2 regions of the Streptomyces sp. NPDC043870 genome follow, and region 1 is predicted to be linked to the other one. Evidence: riboswitches for the same ligand, from Rfam matches in the RefSeq annotation. Region 1 holds a riboswitch; the other holds the start of a gene.
The links. Region 1 has a riboswitch for cyclic di-AMP ahead of AC0699_RS20925 (M23 family metallopeptidase). Riboswitches for the same ligand answer to the same signal wherever they lie in the genome.
Positions count from the first base shown of each region.

Region 2: another riboswitch for cyclic di-AMP. It lies ahead of AC0699_RS03590 (C40 family peptidase); the one in region 1 lies ahead of AC0699_RS20925 (M23 family metallopeptidase).

Region 1 is NZ_JBWKDT010000016.1:72,049-79,454, reverse strand. It holds gene AC0699_RS20930 (GntR family transcriptional regulator) at 14-691, opposite strand; gene AC0699_RS20925 (M23 family metallopeptidase) at 895-1,668, opposite strand; cyclic di-AMP (ydaO/yuaA leader) riboswitch at 1,682-1,845, opposite strand; gene AC0699_RS20920 (M16 family metallopeptidase) at 2,053-3,435, opposite strand; gene AC0699_RS20915 (M16 family metallopeptidase) at 3,453-4,799, opposite strand; gene AC0699_RS20910 (DNA gyrase/topoisomerase IV subunit A) at 5,011-7,406, shown strand, end outside.
Region 2 is NZ_JBWKDT010000002.1:246,955-254,360, reverse strand. It holds gene AC0699_RS03605 (esterase/lipase family protein) at 1-18, shown strand, start outside; gene AC0699_RS03600 (M23 family metallopeptidase) at 230-1,834, shown strand; gene pcrA (DNA helicase PcrA) at 1,948-4,404, opposite strand; cyclic di-AMP (ydaO/yuaA leader) riboswitch at 4,777-4,944, shown strand; gene AC0699_RS03590 (C40 family peptidase) at 4,943-6,154, shown strand; gene AC0699_RS03585 (pentapeptide repeat-containing protein) at 6,160-6,327, shown strand; gene AC0699_RS03580 (hypothetical protein) at 6,415-6,768, opposite strand; gene AC0699_RS03575 (C40 family peptidase) at 7,022-7,406, shown strand, end outside.

The DNA of each region.
Region 1 (7,406 bases):
TACGACGCTTCTGTTAATTGCAGTCACCTGTCGTGTTTACGGAATGTTGCGAAGCCCTCACACCCACCGGGATGCGCAACCGGTGCGCGCTCGTGGCCCGCTCGGCGTGCATCGAGGTGAGCGCGCGGGCCCGCTCGGCGTCGCCGCGCGCCACCGCGTCCACGATCGCACCGTGCTCGGCCCAGGACTCGACCGGCCGGGCGGGCGGCTCGACGGAGTACATCCAGGCGATCTTGTGCCGGAGCTGGGTGAGAAGCGCGGTGAGTCCGGGGCTGCCGGAGGCCTGGGCGAGGGTCTCGTGGAACCACCCGCCGAGCGAGCGCAGATCCTCGCCCTGGCCCCGCCGGGCCCGCTCCTGGCCCAGTCTGACCAGGCCGCGCAATACCTTGAGATGAGCCTCCGTGCGCCGCTGGGCGGCCCGCGCCGCGCCCAGCGGCTCCAGCAGCATCCTGATCTCCAGCAGGTCGACGGCCTCCTGCGCGGTGGGCTCGGCGACACACGCGCCCGCGTGCCGGCGCGTGACGACGAAGCCCTCCGACTCCAGCGTGCGCAGCGCCTCACGCACGGGGACGCGTGATACGCCGTAGCGGCGCGCCAGCTGCTCCTCGGTGAGCCGGCTGCCGCGCTCGAAGACACCGGAGACGATGTCGTCGCGGATCGCCGTGCATACCGAGCGCGCAGGAATGCGCATACCGAACCTCCGCCTTAATTCGCGCGAAACCCAGTCGAGCGACGCCTGTTCAGTGACTCTATTGCAGCGGGCCGGAATTTCGGATGGCAAACGAGAATCCGTGGATATCTTTTGGCCTGAATACGCCGAAGGCCCCGGCTCGATCCGTACCGAGCCGGGGCCTTCGTCGTGTGCGAGGGTCGTCCGAGGGGTCGTCCGAGGGGTCAGACCCTGACGCCGTGCGAACGCAGATACGCGACCGGGTCGATGTCCGAGCCGTACTCGGGGCTCGTGCGGGCCTCGAAGTGGAGGTGCGGGCCGGACGAGTTGCCGGTCGACCCGGAGAGGCCGATCTGCTGGCCCGGGGTGACGGTCTGGCCGACCGAGACGCCGATGGACGAGAGATGGCCGTACTGGGTGTACGTGCCGTCGTGCATCCGGATCACGATGTTGTTGCCGTACGCGCCACCCCAGCCGGCCTCCACGACCGTGCCCATGCCGACGGCGACGACCTGCGTGCCGGACGAGGCGTGGAAGTCGACGCCGGTGTGGCTGCCGGAGGACCACTGCCCGCCGCCGGCGTGGTAGCTCGTGCTCACGTACGAGCCGGCGACCGGGAGGGTGTAGGACAGCAGCCGCTTGCGCTCTGCCTCGCGAGCGGCGCGCTCACGGGCCTCGCGGGCCTCCTTGGCGCGGGCTTCGGCCTTGCGCTTCGCCTCGGCCTCGGCCTTCGCCTGGGCGGCGGCCAGGGCGGCCTCCTCCTGCTGGGCGGCGGCCTGGGCGTCGATCTGCTCGGCGAGCGAGTCGTCGACGACGATGGCCTGGGTGAGGCCGGTGTCCTCGGTGGGTGAGCTGTCCGCGTCGGCGGCGAGCGCCGGAGAGGCGAGGGTTCCGATGACGCCGGTGGTGGCGAGGGCCGCGACCGATGCGACACCCGCGCTCTTGCGCGACAGCCGGCTCGGACCACGATGCTTCCCGGTGGCACGGGTGAACGCCATGTAGTGGCTGATCCTTTCCTTCCTTCTCGCCTACCGGGTTAGCTGACGGGTTCGGAGCAGGAAGGTCTCCTACGGGCCCCTCCGCACGGATGCGAAGGCGTCCGATTCACCCCAGGGGACATTTGGGTCCCCGGCTCCCCAGGCTCGCGCCTGACGGGGACTCGGCGATGGCTGACCGATGCCGCGGGTGCGGCTGGTGCAACTGGCGGACAGCGCAAAAGACGCTAAGCCGATCTTCGTTCAATCACCAAACAGACACGCAGTTTTGTAGTGCACGCCACAGGGCAGACACCCCACCTCTCCAATAAAACGGACATAGGGGAAGGCCCCGTTGGCGCGTGGCCAACGGGGCCTTCCCGGTCCGCCGGATCGCCCGGCGGTCAATCAGCCCGTGACAACGGTCACTTCACCGATTCCGAGGGCCTTGACCGGCTCCTCGATCTCGGCGGCGTCCCCGACGAGGACCGTGACGAGCCGGTCCACGGGGAAGGCGCTGACGGCCGCGGCCGTCGCCTCGACCGTGCCGGTCTCGGCCAGGCGCGCGTACAACTGCGTCTGGAAGTCGTCCGGGAGGTGCTGCTCGACCTGGTCGGCGAGCGTGCCCGCGACGGATCCCGCCGTCTCGTACTTCAGCGGGGCGACGCCCACCAGGTTCTGTACGGCGACATCGCGCTCCGCGTCCGTCAGTCCCTCCGCGGCGAGGGTGCGCAGCACCTTCCAGAGGTCGTCCAGCGCCGGGCCGGTGTGCGGGGTGTCGACGGAGCCGCTGATGGCGAGCATCGCGGCGCCCGTGGCCCCTCCCGGGGACGTGGGGGCCCCGGAGCGCAGCACCTGGCCGAAGGCACGCACTCCGTACGTGTATCCCTTCTCCTCGCGCAGGACGCGGTCCAGGCGCGAGGTGAGGGTGCCGCCCAGGCAGTACGTGCCGAGGACCTGGGCCGCCCAGACCTGGTCGTGACGGTCCGGACCGATCCGGCCGATCAACAGCTGCGTCTGGACGGCGCCGGGGCGGTCGACGATGACGACGCGGCCCGTGTCGTCGGCGGTGATCGGCGGCACCGGACGGCTCTCGGCCGCGTCACCGGTCCAGTCGCCGAGCGTGTCCGCGAGCACGGCGTCCAGATCGACACCGGAGAGGTCACCGACGATCACGGCGGTGGCCGCGGCGGGCCGGACGTGCGCCTCGTAGAAGGCGCGGACGGCGGCGGAATCGATCCGCTCGACGGTCTCCTCGATGCCCTGGCGGGGCCGCGACATCCGGGAGGAGGCCGGGAAGAGCTCCTTCGAGAGCTCCTTGGCGGCGCGGCGGCTCGGGTTCGCGGTCTCGTGCGGGATCTCGTCCAGCCGGTTGCGTACGAGCCGCTCGACCTCGCTGTCGGCGAAGAGCGGCGCGCGCAGCGCCTCGGCGAGCAGGCCGAGGGCCTTGGGGAGCCGGGAGACCGGCACCTCGAGGGAGACCCGGACGCCCGGGTGGTCGGCGTGCGAGTCGAGTGTGGCGCCGCACCGCTCCAGCTCCGCGGCGAACTCCTCCGCCGTGTGCTTGTCGGTGCCCTCCGAGAGCGCCCGCGCCATGATCGTCGCGACGCCGTCCAGCCCCTCCGGCTCGGCGTCCAGGGGAGCGTCGAGGAAGATCTCGACCGCGACGACCTGCTGGCCGGGGCGGTGGCAGCGCAGAACGGTCAGGCCGTTGTCGAGCGTGCCGCGGTCGGGAGCGGGGAAGGTCCACGGCTTGGCCTCGCCGGGCTGCGGCTGCGGATGGAAGTCCATGGTCACGGCAGCGTCGGTCACTGGTCCGCTCCCTCTGCGTCGTCGTTGTCCTCGGTGGCGTCAGCTGCTTGGACGGGCTCGTACACGAGCACCGCCCTGTTGTCCGGGCGCAGCTGAGCCTTGGCGACCGCCTGCACTTCCTCGGCGGTGATGTCGAGGACGCGCTGGACGGCGCTGAGCGCCAGCTGGGGGTCGCCGAAGAGCACGGCGTACCGGCACAGTTCGTCGGCGCGGCCCGCGACCGTGCCGAGACGGTCCAGCCACTCGCGCTCCAGCTGGGCCTGCGCCCGCTCCATCTCCTCGGCGGTGGGGCCCTCGGCGGCGAACCTGGCCAGCTCGTCGTCGACGGCGGCCTCGATGTCCGGCACCTCGACGCCGGCGGACGTCTTCACATCCAGCCAGCCGAGCGAGGGCGCCCCCGCGAGGCGCAGCAGACCGAAGCCGGCGGCGACGGCCGTCCGGTCGTGGCGCACCAGACGGTTGTGGAGCCGGGACGACTCGCCTCCGCCGAGCACGGTGAGCGCCAGGTCGGCGGCGTCGCACGCGCGCGTGCCGTCGTGGGGCAGCCGGTAGGCGGCCATCAGGGCCCGGGCGGGGACGTCCTCGCGGATCTCCTCGCGCAGCTGCTCCCCGATGATCTCGGGCAGCGTGCCGTCGCGCGGCGGCTGCTTGCCGTCGTGCATGGGGATGGAGCCGAAGTACTTCTCGATCCAGGCGAGGGTCCGCGCCGGGTCGATGTCGCCGACGACCGAGAGCACCGCGTTGTTCGGCGCGTAGTACGTACGGAAGAAGTTCCGCGCGTCCTCCAGCGTCGCCGCGTCCAGGTCGGCCATCGAGCCGATCGGGGTGTGGTGGTACGGGTGGCCCTCCGGGTAGGCGAGCGCGGTGAGCTTCTCGAAGGCCGTGCCGTACGGAACGTTGTCGTAGCGCTGGCGGCGCTCGTTCTTGACGACGTCCCGCTGGTTCTCCATGGACTCGTCGTCCAGCGCGGCGAGCAGCGAGCCCATGCGGTCGGCCTCCAGCCAGAGCGCGAGCTCCAGCTGGTGGGCGGGCATGGTCTCGAAGTAGTTGGTGCGCTCGAAACTGGTGGTGCCGTTGAGCGAGCCGCCCGCTCCCTGCACCAGCTCGAAGTGGCCGTTGCCCGGTACCTGCGCGGAGCCCTGGAACATCAGGTGCTCGAAGAGGTGAGCCAGGCCCGTACGTCCCCTGACCTCGTGGCGCGAGCCGACGTCGTACCAGAGGCAGACCGCGGCGACCGGGGTCAGGTGGTCCTCGGAGAGCACCACGCGAAGGCCGTTGGCCAGGCGGTGCTCGGTCGCTGTCAGGCCGCCGGAGCCGGCCTCAGCTGTGGCCGTGTGACCCATGGGCATGTCGTCCCTTCGATCGCGTTGCAGGATGTCCTGCCACTGTATGCAAGCGTGCTGACACCTGGCGAAGTTCCTGGTGCTTCCGCCCTCTGTTCCGGGTCGCGGTCGGCCCTCTGTTCCGGGTCGCGGTCGGCGTTGTCAGCGGGACGGTCCACAATGGTCCGCGTCAGATCCCGTACATCATGTTGGTGAAGGAGCCGCAGCAGCGATGGCCCGCCGCAGCACGAAGACGCCGCCGCCCGACGACTTCGAGGAGAAGATCCTCGACATCGACGTCGTGGACGAAATGCAGGGCTCCTTCCTCGAGTACGCGTACTCGGTGATCTACTCCCGTGCCCTGCCGGACGCCCGGGACGGCATGAAGCCGGTGCACCGCCGGATCGTGTACCAGATGAACGAGATGGGGCTGCGCCGCGACCGGGGCTATGTGAAGTGTGCCCGTGTCGTCGGCGAGGTCATGGGCAAGCTCCACCCGCACGGTGACGCGTCGATCTACGACGCGCTGGTGCGCATGGCCCAGCCCTTCTCCATGCGCCTTCCGCTGGTCGACGGCCACGGCAACTTCGGATCGCTGGGCAACGACGACCCTCCCGCCGCCATGCGGTACACGGAGTGCCGGATGGCCGACGCGACGAGCCTGATGACCGAGTCGATCGACGAGGACACGGTCGATTTCTCACCGAACTACGACGGGCAGGAGCGGGAGCCCGTCGCGCTGCCCGCGGCCTTCCCGAATCTCCTGGTCAACGGCGCCTCCGGCATCGCGGTCGGCATGGCGACGAACATGCCGCCGCACAATCTGGGCGAGGTCATCGCCGCCGCGCGCCATCTGATCAAGCACCCGGGCGCGGATCTCGAGACGCTGATGCGTTTCGTCCCGGGCCCGGACCTGCCGACCGGCGGCCGGATCGTCGGTCTGTCCGGGATCAAGGACGCGTACGAATCGGGCCGCGGCACCTTCAAGATCCGCGCGACGGCGACCGTGGAGGACGTGACGGCGCGCCGCAAGGGCCTCGTCGTCACCGAACTGCCCTTCAGCGTCGGCCCGGAGAAGGTCATCGCGAAGATCAAGGACCTGGTCGGCTCGAAGAAGCTGCAGGGCATCGCGGACGTCAAGGACCTCACGGACCGTGAGCACGGACTGCGCCTGGTCATCGAGATCAAGAACGGTTTCATTCCCGAGGCCGTGCTGGAGCAGCTCTACAAGCTGACGCCGATGGAGGAGTCCTTCGGTATCAACAATGTGGCGCTGGTCGACGGCCAGCCGCTGACGCTGGGCCTCAAGGAGCTGCTGGAGGTCTATCTCGACCACCGCTTCGAGGTCGTCCGGCGCCGCAGCGAGTTCCGGCGCGGGAAGAAGAGCGACCGGCTGCATCTGGTCGAGGGCCTGCTCGTCGCCCTGCTCGACATCGACGAGGTCATCCGTCTCATCCGCTCCAGCGACAATTCGGCGCAGGCCAAGGAGCGGCTCATCGCGCACTTCTCGCTCAGCGAGGTCCAGACGCAGTACATCCTGGACACGCCGCTGCGCCGGCTCACCAAGTTCGACCGGATCGAGCTGGAGAGCGAGCGCGACCGGCTCAACGCGGAGATCGCGGAGCTGACCCGGATCCTGGAGTCGGACGCGGAGCTGCGCAAGCTCGTCTCCTCCGAACTGGCCGCGGTGGCCAAGAAGTTCGGCACCGAGCGGCGCACGGTGCTGCTGGAGTCCGCGGGCGCGGCGGTGACGTCCGTGCCGCTGGAGGTGGCGGACGACCCGTGCCGGGTGCTGCTGTCCTCGACGGGGCTGCTGGCCCGTACGGTCACCGGTGAGCCGCTGCCGGGCGACGGCGGCAGGCGCACCAAGCACGACGTGATCGTCTCCGCCGTGCCCGCGACGGCGCGCGGTGACGTGGGCGTGGTCACCTCTGCGGGCCGGCTGCTGCGGCTCTCGGTGATCGATCTCCCGCAGCTTCCGGACACCGCTTCGGCGCCGAACCTGTCGGGTGGGGCGCAGCTCTCCGAGTTCCTGTCCCTGGAGGCGGACGAGACGGTGATCTGCCTGACCACCCTCGACGAGGCCTCGCCCGGCCTGGCGCTGGGCACGCTCCAGGGTGTGGTCAAGCGGGTCGCGCCGGACTATCCGGCCAACAAGGACGAGCTGGAGGTCATCGGCCTCAAGGACGGTGACCGGATCGTGGGCGGCGTCGAGCTCCGCACGGGCGAGGAGGACCTGGTCTTCATCACCTCGGACGCCCAGCTGCTGCGCTTCCAGGCGTCGCAGGTCAGGCCGCAGGGCCGCCCGGCAGGCGGTATGGCGGGCATCAAGCTGGCCGAGGGCGCCGAGGTGATCTCGTTCACCGCCGTCGACCCGGCGGCGGACGCCGTGGTCTTCACGGCCGCGGGCTCGACGGGGGCACTGGACGACTCGGTGACGTCGGCCAAGCTCACGCCGTTCGACCAGTACCCGCGCAAGGGCCGGGCGACCGGTGGTGTGCGCTGCCAGCGGTTCCTCAAGGGCGAGGACGTGCTGGTGCTGGCCTGGGCGGGGGCGGCCCCCGCCCGCGCGGCGCAGAAGAACGGCAGCCCGTCGGAGCTTCCGGAGATCGATCCCCGGCGCGACGG
Region 2 (7,406 bases), on a different contig from region 1:
GCCGTTTCGGTTGCCTGAAGTCGAACAACAGTCGAACGTAAGGCCAAAGCTGTGCCCGCAGTCCGCCGAAAGGCGGCCGAATGCCCGTTTCCCGTCCCTTCAAAACCTGCCGAAGATTGTCGGCGTCGCATACCGCCGGGTACAGTCGCGCCACTGCTTTGCCTCTGGGACCCCCGCCGTGGGGTGGCCCCCAGATCCTGGTCCTGCTGCCGAGGCGAGAGAGAAGTTGGTGAACGACCAGCACCCCAACGCCGGGTACGACGCGTACGCCACCGGCAGCTTCGACACCGACCCGCTCTTCGGCGCCCTGCCGGGCAGTTACGAAGCGGGACACAGCGGACATAGCGGGCAGTACGACGCGACGCAGTGGAACACGGGCTCCGCGACGGGTACGGGTACGGGTACGGGTACGGGTTACGACACCTTCGGCGCGCAGGCGCACCAGCAGGCATACCCGCAGCAGTACGACACCACCCACTACGACGCCACGGGCCAGTGGGACGCCAACGCCTGGAACCAGGCAGGGCAGTTCGCGACAGGGCAGTACGAAACGGCCGCGGCCACCTTCGCGTACGACACGACCGGCCAGTGGCCGGCGGCCGGGTACGGCACGGCATCGGCGTACGAAACGGGCGCGTATGACGCCACCGCCTGGAACTCCGGCGCGGAGGTCCCGGCGGAAGCCACGGCCGCGTATCCGCAGTACGTCGACACCCAGCAGTACGCCGAGCACATCGGGTACGCGGAGCAGCACCTCGACCACACGGAACACGCAGAGCACACAGAGTCTGCGGAGTACGCCGAGTATCCCGTGTACGACGGCCACCAGGACCTCACCGAGGCCGTCATCCCTGAACAGTTCTCCCCCGCGGACGAGTTCGACGCCGACACCGCGGCCGCGACCGGTTCGGACTACGACTACGAGCCCGAGGGCGACCACGCCGCCGACTACGACTACGAGTCCGAGGGCGACCACGCCGACTACGACTCCGACTCCGAGCTTGTCGCCGACGCCGACACCGCTACCGCGCCCGCCGTCATCCTCTCCCCCGCCGCCGTACCGGTCCGCCCCGTACGCCGGGCCGGCGGCAGCCGCGGACGTCGCCGCACCCCCGCCAAGCGCTCCGCGCTCCTCACCGTCGCCGTACCGTCCGCCTGCGTGATGGGCGTCGCCGGTGTCGCCGCCGCCTCGGTCGGTGGGCTCACCGGCGGCGAGACGAAGGACGCCGACACCGCGGTCACGGCCGCCGATCCGTCGTCCGTGAAGCCCGTCGCCGCGAACAACAAGCTCGACACCCAGCTCGCGGCGCTCAGCGCCGACGCCCGCGACTTCGGTGACCGCGCCAGCCGCACACAGGAGCGCATCGACCTGAAGGAGCGCCAGGAGGCCGAGCGCAAGAAGCGCGAGGCGGAGGCCGCCCGACGCGAGGCACTGCGACCCAAGTTCGCGCTGCCGGTCGCTCAGCACGGGCTGAGTGCTTACTACGGCCAGGCGGGCGTCAACTGGATGTCCATGCACACCGGTATCGACTTCCCCGTCTCGTACGGGACGCCGGTGATGGCCGCGACGGACGGCACCGTGCGCACCCAGTGGAACAGTGCGTACGGGAACATGGCGATCGTGACCGCCGCCGACGGCACGGAGACCTGGTACTGCCACCTCAGCAGCACCAAGATCCGCTCGGGATCGGTCAAGGCCGGCGAGGTCATTGCGTACTCGGGCAACTCGGGCAACTCCACCGGCCCGCACCTGCACTTCGAGGTCCGGCCGGGCGGCGGGTCCGCGATCGACCCGCTGTCGTGGCTGCGCAGCCACGGCCTCAGCCCGACCTAGGGCCCGTCCGGGCCGCACCGCGGTCCGAGTCCGGCTCCGGCTCCGGCTCCGGCTCGCGCACCTGCCCGTGGCACCGGGGCGGAAGCCGAGCCCCCGCCCCCCGAACCGCTTCCTTAAAGCTTTTCGACCGGTGCGTACCGCAGAAGCAGCCGCTTCGGTTTGGTGTCACCGAAGTCGATCGTCGCCTGTGCGTCCGCACCCGAGCCGGTAACCGCCATCACGGTCCCCAGTCCGAACTGGTCGTGCGTGACCCGGTCCCCGATCGCCAGCGCGATCACCGGCTTGTCCGTCGTACGCCGCGTGGCGAAGCCCGAGGGGCCGGAGCGCGACCGGGACGACGAGAGCGAAGACGTGATCCCGGACGTCGGGCCGGCGGGCGCCGCCATGGGACCGGTGCGCTTCCACTGCAGATGCGCGTCCGGGATCTCCTCCAGGAACCGCGACGGCGGGTTGTACGCAGGCTGGCCCCAGGCGCTCCGCATCGACGACCGCGTCAGATAGAGCCGCTCGCGGGCGCGTGTGATGCCCACGTACGCGAGGCGGCGCTCCTCCTCCAGCTCCTTCGTCTGGCCGAGCGCGCGCATGTGCGGGAAGACGCCGTCCTCCATGCCGGTGAGGAACACGACCGGGAACTCCAGGCCCTTCGCCGTGTGCAGCGTCATCAGCGTGATGACACCCGTGCCTTCCTCGTCCTCGTCGGGGATCTGGTCGGAGTCGGCGACGAGCGCGACCTTCTCCAGGAACTCGGCGAGGGTGCCGGAGCCCTCCCCGGCCCCGCGCTCCTGCTCGAACTCCAGGGCCACCGAGGCAAGTTCCTGCAGGTTCTCGATGCGCGTCTCGTCCTGCGGATCGGTCGACGCCTGGAGCTCGGCCAGATATCCGGTCCGCTCCAACACGGCCTCCAGGACGACGGCCGGCCCCGCGCCCGAGTCGACGATCGTGCGCAGTTCCTCCATCAGTGCGTTGAAGCGCTTGACGGCATTGGCGGAGCGGGCCGCCATGCCGTACGCCTCGTCGACGCGGCGCAGCGCCTGCGGGAAGGTGATCTTCTCCCTGAGCGCCAGGGCGTCGATCATCGCCTCCGCCCGGTCGCCGATGCCGCGCTTGGGCACATTCAGGATCCGGCGCAGCGGGACGTTGTCCTCCGGGTTGGCCAGGACCCGCAGATACGCCAGCACGTCCCGGACCTCCTTGCGCTCGTAGAAGCGCACGCCGCCGACGACCTTGTAGGGCAGGCCGACGCGGATGAAGATCTCTTCGAAGACACGGGACTGCGCGTTCGTCCGGTAGAAGACCGCTACATCGCCGGCCTTGGCATTGCCCGCGTCCGTCAGCCGGTCGATCTCGTCGGCGACGAACTGGGCCTCGTCGTGCTCGGTATCGGCGACATAGCCGGTGATCTGCGCGCCCGCGCCCGCATTCGTCCACAGGTTCTTGGGACGGCGGCTCTCGTTGCGCTCGATGACGGCGTTGGCCGCGGAGAGAATCGTCTGGGTCGAGCGGTAGTTCTGCTCGAGCAGGATCGTCGTCGCGTCCGGGTAGTCCTCCTCGAACTGGAGGATGTTGCGGATCGTGGCTCCGCGGAAGGCGTAGATCGACTGGTCGGCGTCGCCCACGACGCACAGCTCGGCCGGCTCCAGGTCCTCGTAACCCGTCCCGACCAGCTCGCGGACCAGCGTGTACTGGGCGTGGTTGGTGTCCTGGTACTCGTCGACGAGGACATGGCGGAACCGGCGCCGGTAGTGCTCGGCGACGTCCGGGAACGCCTGGAGCAGATGGACGGTGGTCATGATGATGTCGTCGAAGTCCAGCGCGTTGGCCTCGCGCAGCCGCGCCTGGTACATCCGGTAGGCCTCGGCCAGCGTCTTCTCGAAACCGTCGGCGGCCTGGTCGGCGAAGGTCTCCTCGTCGATCAGCTCGTTCTTCAGGTTCGAGATCTTGGCGCTGAAGGACTTCGGCGGGTAGCGCTTCGGGTCGAGGTCCAGATCACGGCAGACCAGGGCCATCAGCCGCTTGGAGTCGGCGGCGTCGTAGATCGAGAACGACGACGTGAAACCGAGCTTCTTGCTCTCGCGGCGCAGGATGCGGACGCAGGCGCTGTGGAAGGTGGAGACCCACATGGCGTTGGCGCGCGGGCCGACGAGGTGCTCCACGCGCTCCTTCATCTCGCCCGCGGCCTTGTTCGTGAACGTGATCGCCAGTATCTGGCCGGGATGCACATGGCGGGTCGCCAGCAGGTGGGCGATCCGGTGGGTCAGCACCCGGGTCTTGCCCGAGCCGGCGCCGGCGACGATGAGCAGCGGCGAGCCCTGGTGCACGACGGCAGCACGCTGCTGCTCGTTCAGCCCCTCGAGCAGCGCGGCCGGGTCCACGGCAGGGCGCGGCGCCCCGTCCCGGTAATACGCGTCGCGGGCCGGAGGCGCGTCGAAAGCGCCCTCGAAGAGGTCGTGCGGGACCTCCTCGTGGGGCGGGTGCTCGTCGTGCTCGTCGGGCTCGGGCGGCGGGTGCTCCTCCGGGGCCGAGGTGCGCTGGAGGTCCGCCAGGAAGCTGTCATCAAAGAGGCTGCTCATCGCTCTATGAGTCTAGGCCGCCCCACTGACAGCCCGCCGCCGCCTTCACCACACTCACCGCGCCGGAGCGCAACGCCTCCCCGCGCCGGAGCGCGACACCTCCCCGCGCCGGGGGCGCAACGCCTCTTCTTGCCCGAGCGCAACGCCTCCCTTTGCCCGAGCAACACGTACCGCGCCGCGCCCGAGCAGCAGCACGCACCGTGTCGGAGTGCATACAGGAAACGATCACATACTGTCACGCCTCGGCCACGACACGCCAAGGTCACGGAAATGTATCGGGCATATCGAACATCGTCCTTCACAGCAGCACCACAGTTTGGCTAGCGTGCTCGCCCAGGCGGCCCGTACTGCCAACGGCGACCTACGCCAATCGGGCAGCCTGCGCCGAATCCGGCCTCCCGCAGGGGAGTTCGGAACCGGGGACCCACCAGACATGTACAACTGGGGTGAATCGGGCCGCACTCCACCCGGCCCGTAGGACAGCCTTCCGTTCCGTCCGAACCCGACAGCTAACCCGGTAGGCGGTCCACGGAAGGAGATGCCGGCCTTGGCGTCGCATCGCAAGCCGCGCAGCCGCACTCGCACGAATTCATCCGCCGTCGGATTCACGACGGCCGCCCTGGCGGGCGTGACGCTGCTCTCGACCCAGAACGCGACAGCCGACCCGAAGCCGAGCATCGAAGAGGTCCAGAAGAAGGTCGACGACCTGTACCGGCAGGCGGGCTCCGCGACCCAGGACTACAACCGGGCGCAGGAGGCCACCGAGAAGCAGCGCCGCGCGGTGGACACGATCCTCGACGACGTCGCCAAGCGCACGGACTCCCTCAACGAGTCCCGCCGGGCCCTCGGTTCGTACGCGGCCGCCCAGTACCGTACGGGTGCGGTGGCCCCGACCGCCGCGCTGCTTTTCGCCGACAGCCCGCAGGCGTACTTCGACCAGACACAGCTGATGGACCGGCTGACCGACCAGCAGCGCAGCGCCATCGCCGACTTCGAGACCCAGCAGGCCGCGGCGGCGAAGCAGCGCGCGCAGGCGACCAAGAGCCTGGAGTCGCTGACCGCTTCGCAGCAGACGCTGCGTGAGAGCAAGCAGACCGTCCAGAAGAAGCTCGCCGAGGCGCGGGCGCTGCTGTCCCAGCTGACCGCCGAGGAGAAGGCGCGGCTCGAGGCGCTGGAGCGGGAGCGGGAGGAAGAAGCCCGCCGCAAGGCCGAGGCACAGGCCAAGGCGGAAGCCGAGGCGGAGGCGGAGCGGCTGCGCCAGGAGCGCGCGCAGCAGGAGCAGGAGCAGAACCAGGACACGGGCACCGGTACCGGTACCGGTACCGACACGGGAACGGGAACGGGAACGGGAACGGGAACGGGCACGGGCACCGGCACCGGCACCGCCCCCGACTCGTACGCGGCCAAGGCCGAGAAGGTCCTCTCCTTCGCCCGCGCCCAGATCGGCAAGCCGTACGTCTGGGGCGCGACCGGCCCCAGCTCGTACGACTGCTCCGGGCTCACCCAGGCCGCCTGGAAGGCGGCCGGTGTCGATCTCCCCCGGACCACCTGGGACCAGGTGGAGGTCGGACAGCGGGTGGCGACGCAGGATCTCCTCCCGGGTGATCTGGTCTTCTTCTACGACGACATCAGCCACGTCGGCATCTACATCGGCGACGGCATGATGATCCACGCCCCGAAGCCGGGCACGAACGTCCGCGAGGAGTCGATCTACTACATGCCGATCTACGGGAGCGTCCGCCCCGCCTAGAGGGCGTGCCGAGCGGACTTGCGGAAGCCGGGCTTGCGGGAGCCCGGCTTGCGGGAGCCCGGCTTGCCGAAGTCGTGCTTACAGAGGCGGTGCTTACGGAAGTGGTGCTTACGGAAGTCGCGCCGGTGGGAGCCGCCGCCCGGTGCCGGACTCACGCCGCAACCGGCCTTTGACCAAGGGGAGTCGCGGCATGAGCTGCTCGGGCTCGGCCGACCGGCGCGGAGCCTGGAACCCCCGGGCCCCCCGGGCCCCCGTCCGCATCACGTCCACAGCGTCGCGATGAAGATGTTCGCCAGCGTCAGCACGCCCACCGTCGCGAACACCCCCTTGTCCACGTTCTCCTCGTCCCGCTTGACGTAGACCAGCGCGAGGATCACCACGAGCACCGCGAGCTTGATGCCGATCTTGAGGTTGTTCACCGGCTGGTCGTCCGCCTGATTCAGCCCCACCAGCACCACGCCCGTGACCAGCATGGTAAGCGCACCGTGCAGCATCGCGGGCGTGAAGCGCGCCGTCCCCTCGCCCATCGCCTTCATCTGGGTCAGGAAGCCGCCGAGCAGCGCCGCGATACCGATGATGTGCAGGGCGACGAAGACATTGATGAGTACGTCCATGGCACCGGAGCCTAGCCGTACGGTCCGAAAGTGACCCCGGCCGGTCCATCTCCCACCAATACCGGTCAGGACGCCGCCGTGTCGCAACCCGGAGGTTTAGCGTCCTCCCCCAGGTGGCCGACTCCTCACCACCGTCCCGTACCCGGACGGCAGCCGGTCGCCCCCGCCGAAAGACCGGCGGTGGACCGTCCCCCCTGTGCGGTCCGCCGCCGGTACCCGTACCGGTGGACCCTACGGAAGGACTGGCTCCCTCGTGGCAGCGCACCGCAAACCCAGGCAGCGCACGCTCTCCGGCCCCGCCGCCCGCCTCTCCGCCACCCTCGCGCTCGCCGGCGCGGCAGCCGCCACCGCCTTCGAGGGGGCCGGGCACGCCGAACCGCTCCTCACCCCGGACGAGGTCAAGGCCAAGGCCGACAAACTGTACGAAGAGGCCGAGGAGGCGACCGAGAAGTACAACGGCGCGAAGGAGAAGGCCGACGCGGCAAAGGCCTCGGCGAACGAGCTGCGGGCCGAGGCGGCACGGCGTACGGACCGGCTCAACGCCTCCCGCAACGCACTGGGTTCCCTCGCCACCGCGCAGTACCGGGCCGGCGGCATCGACCCCGCCGTGCAGCTCGTGCTCAGCTCCGACCCGGCCC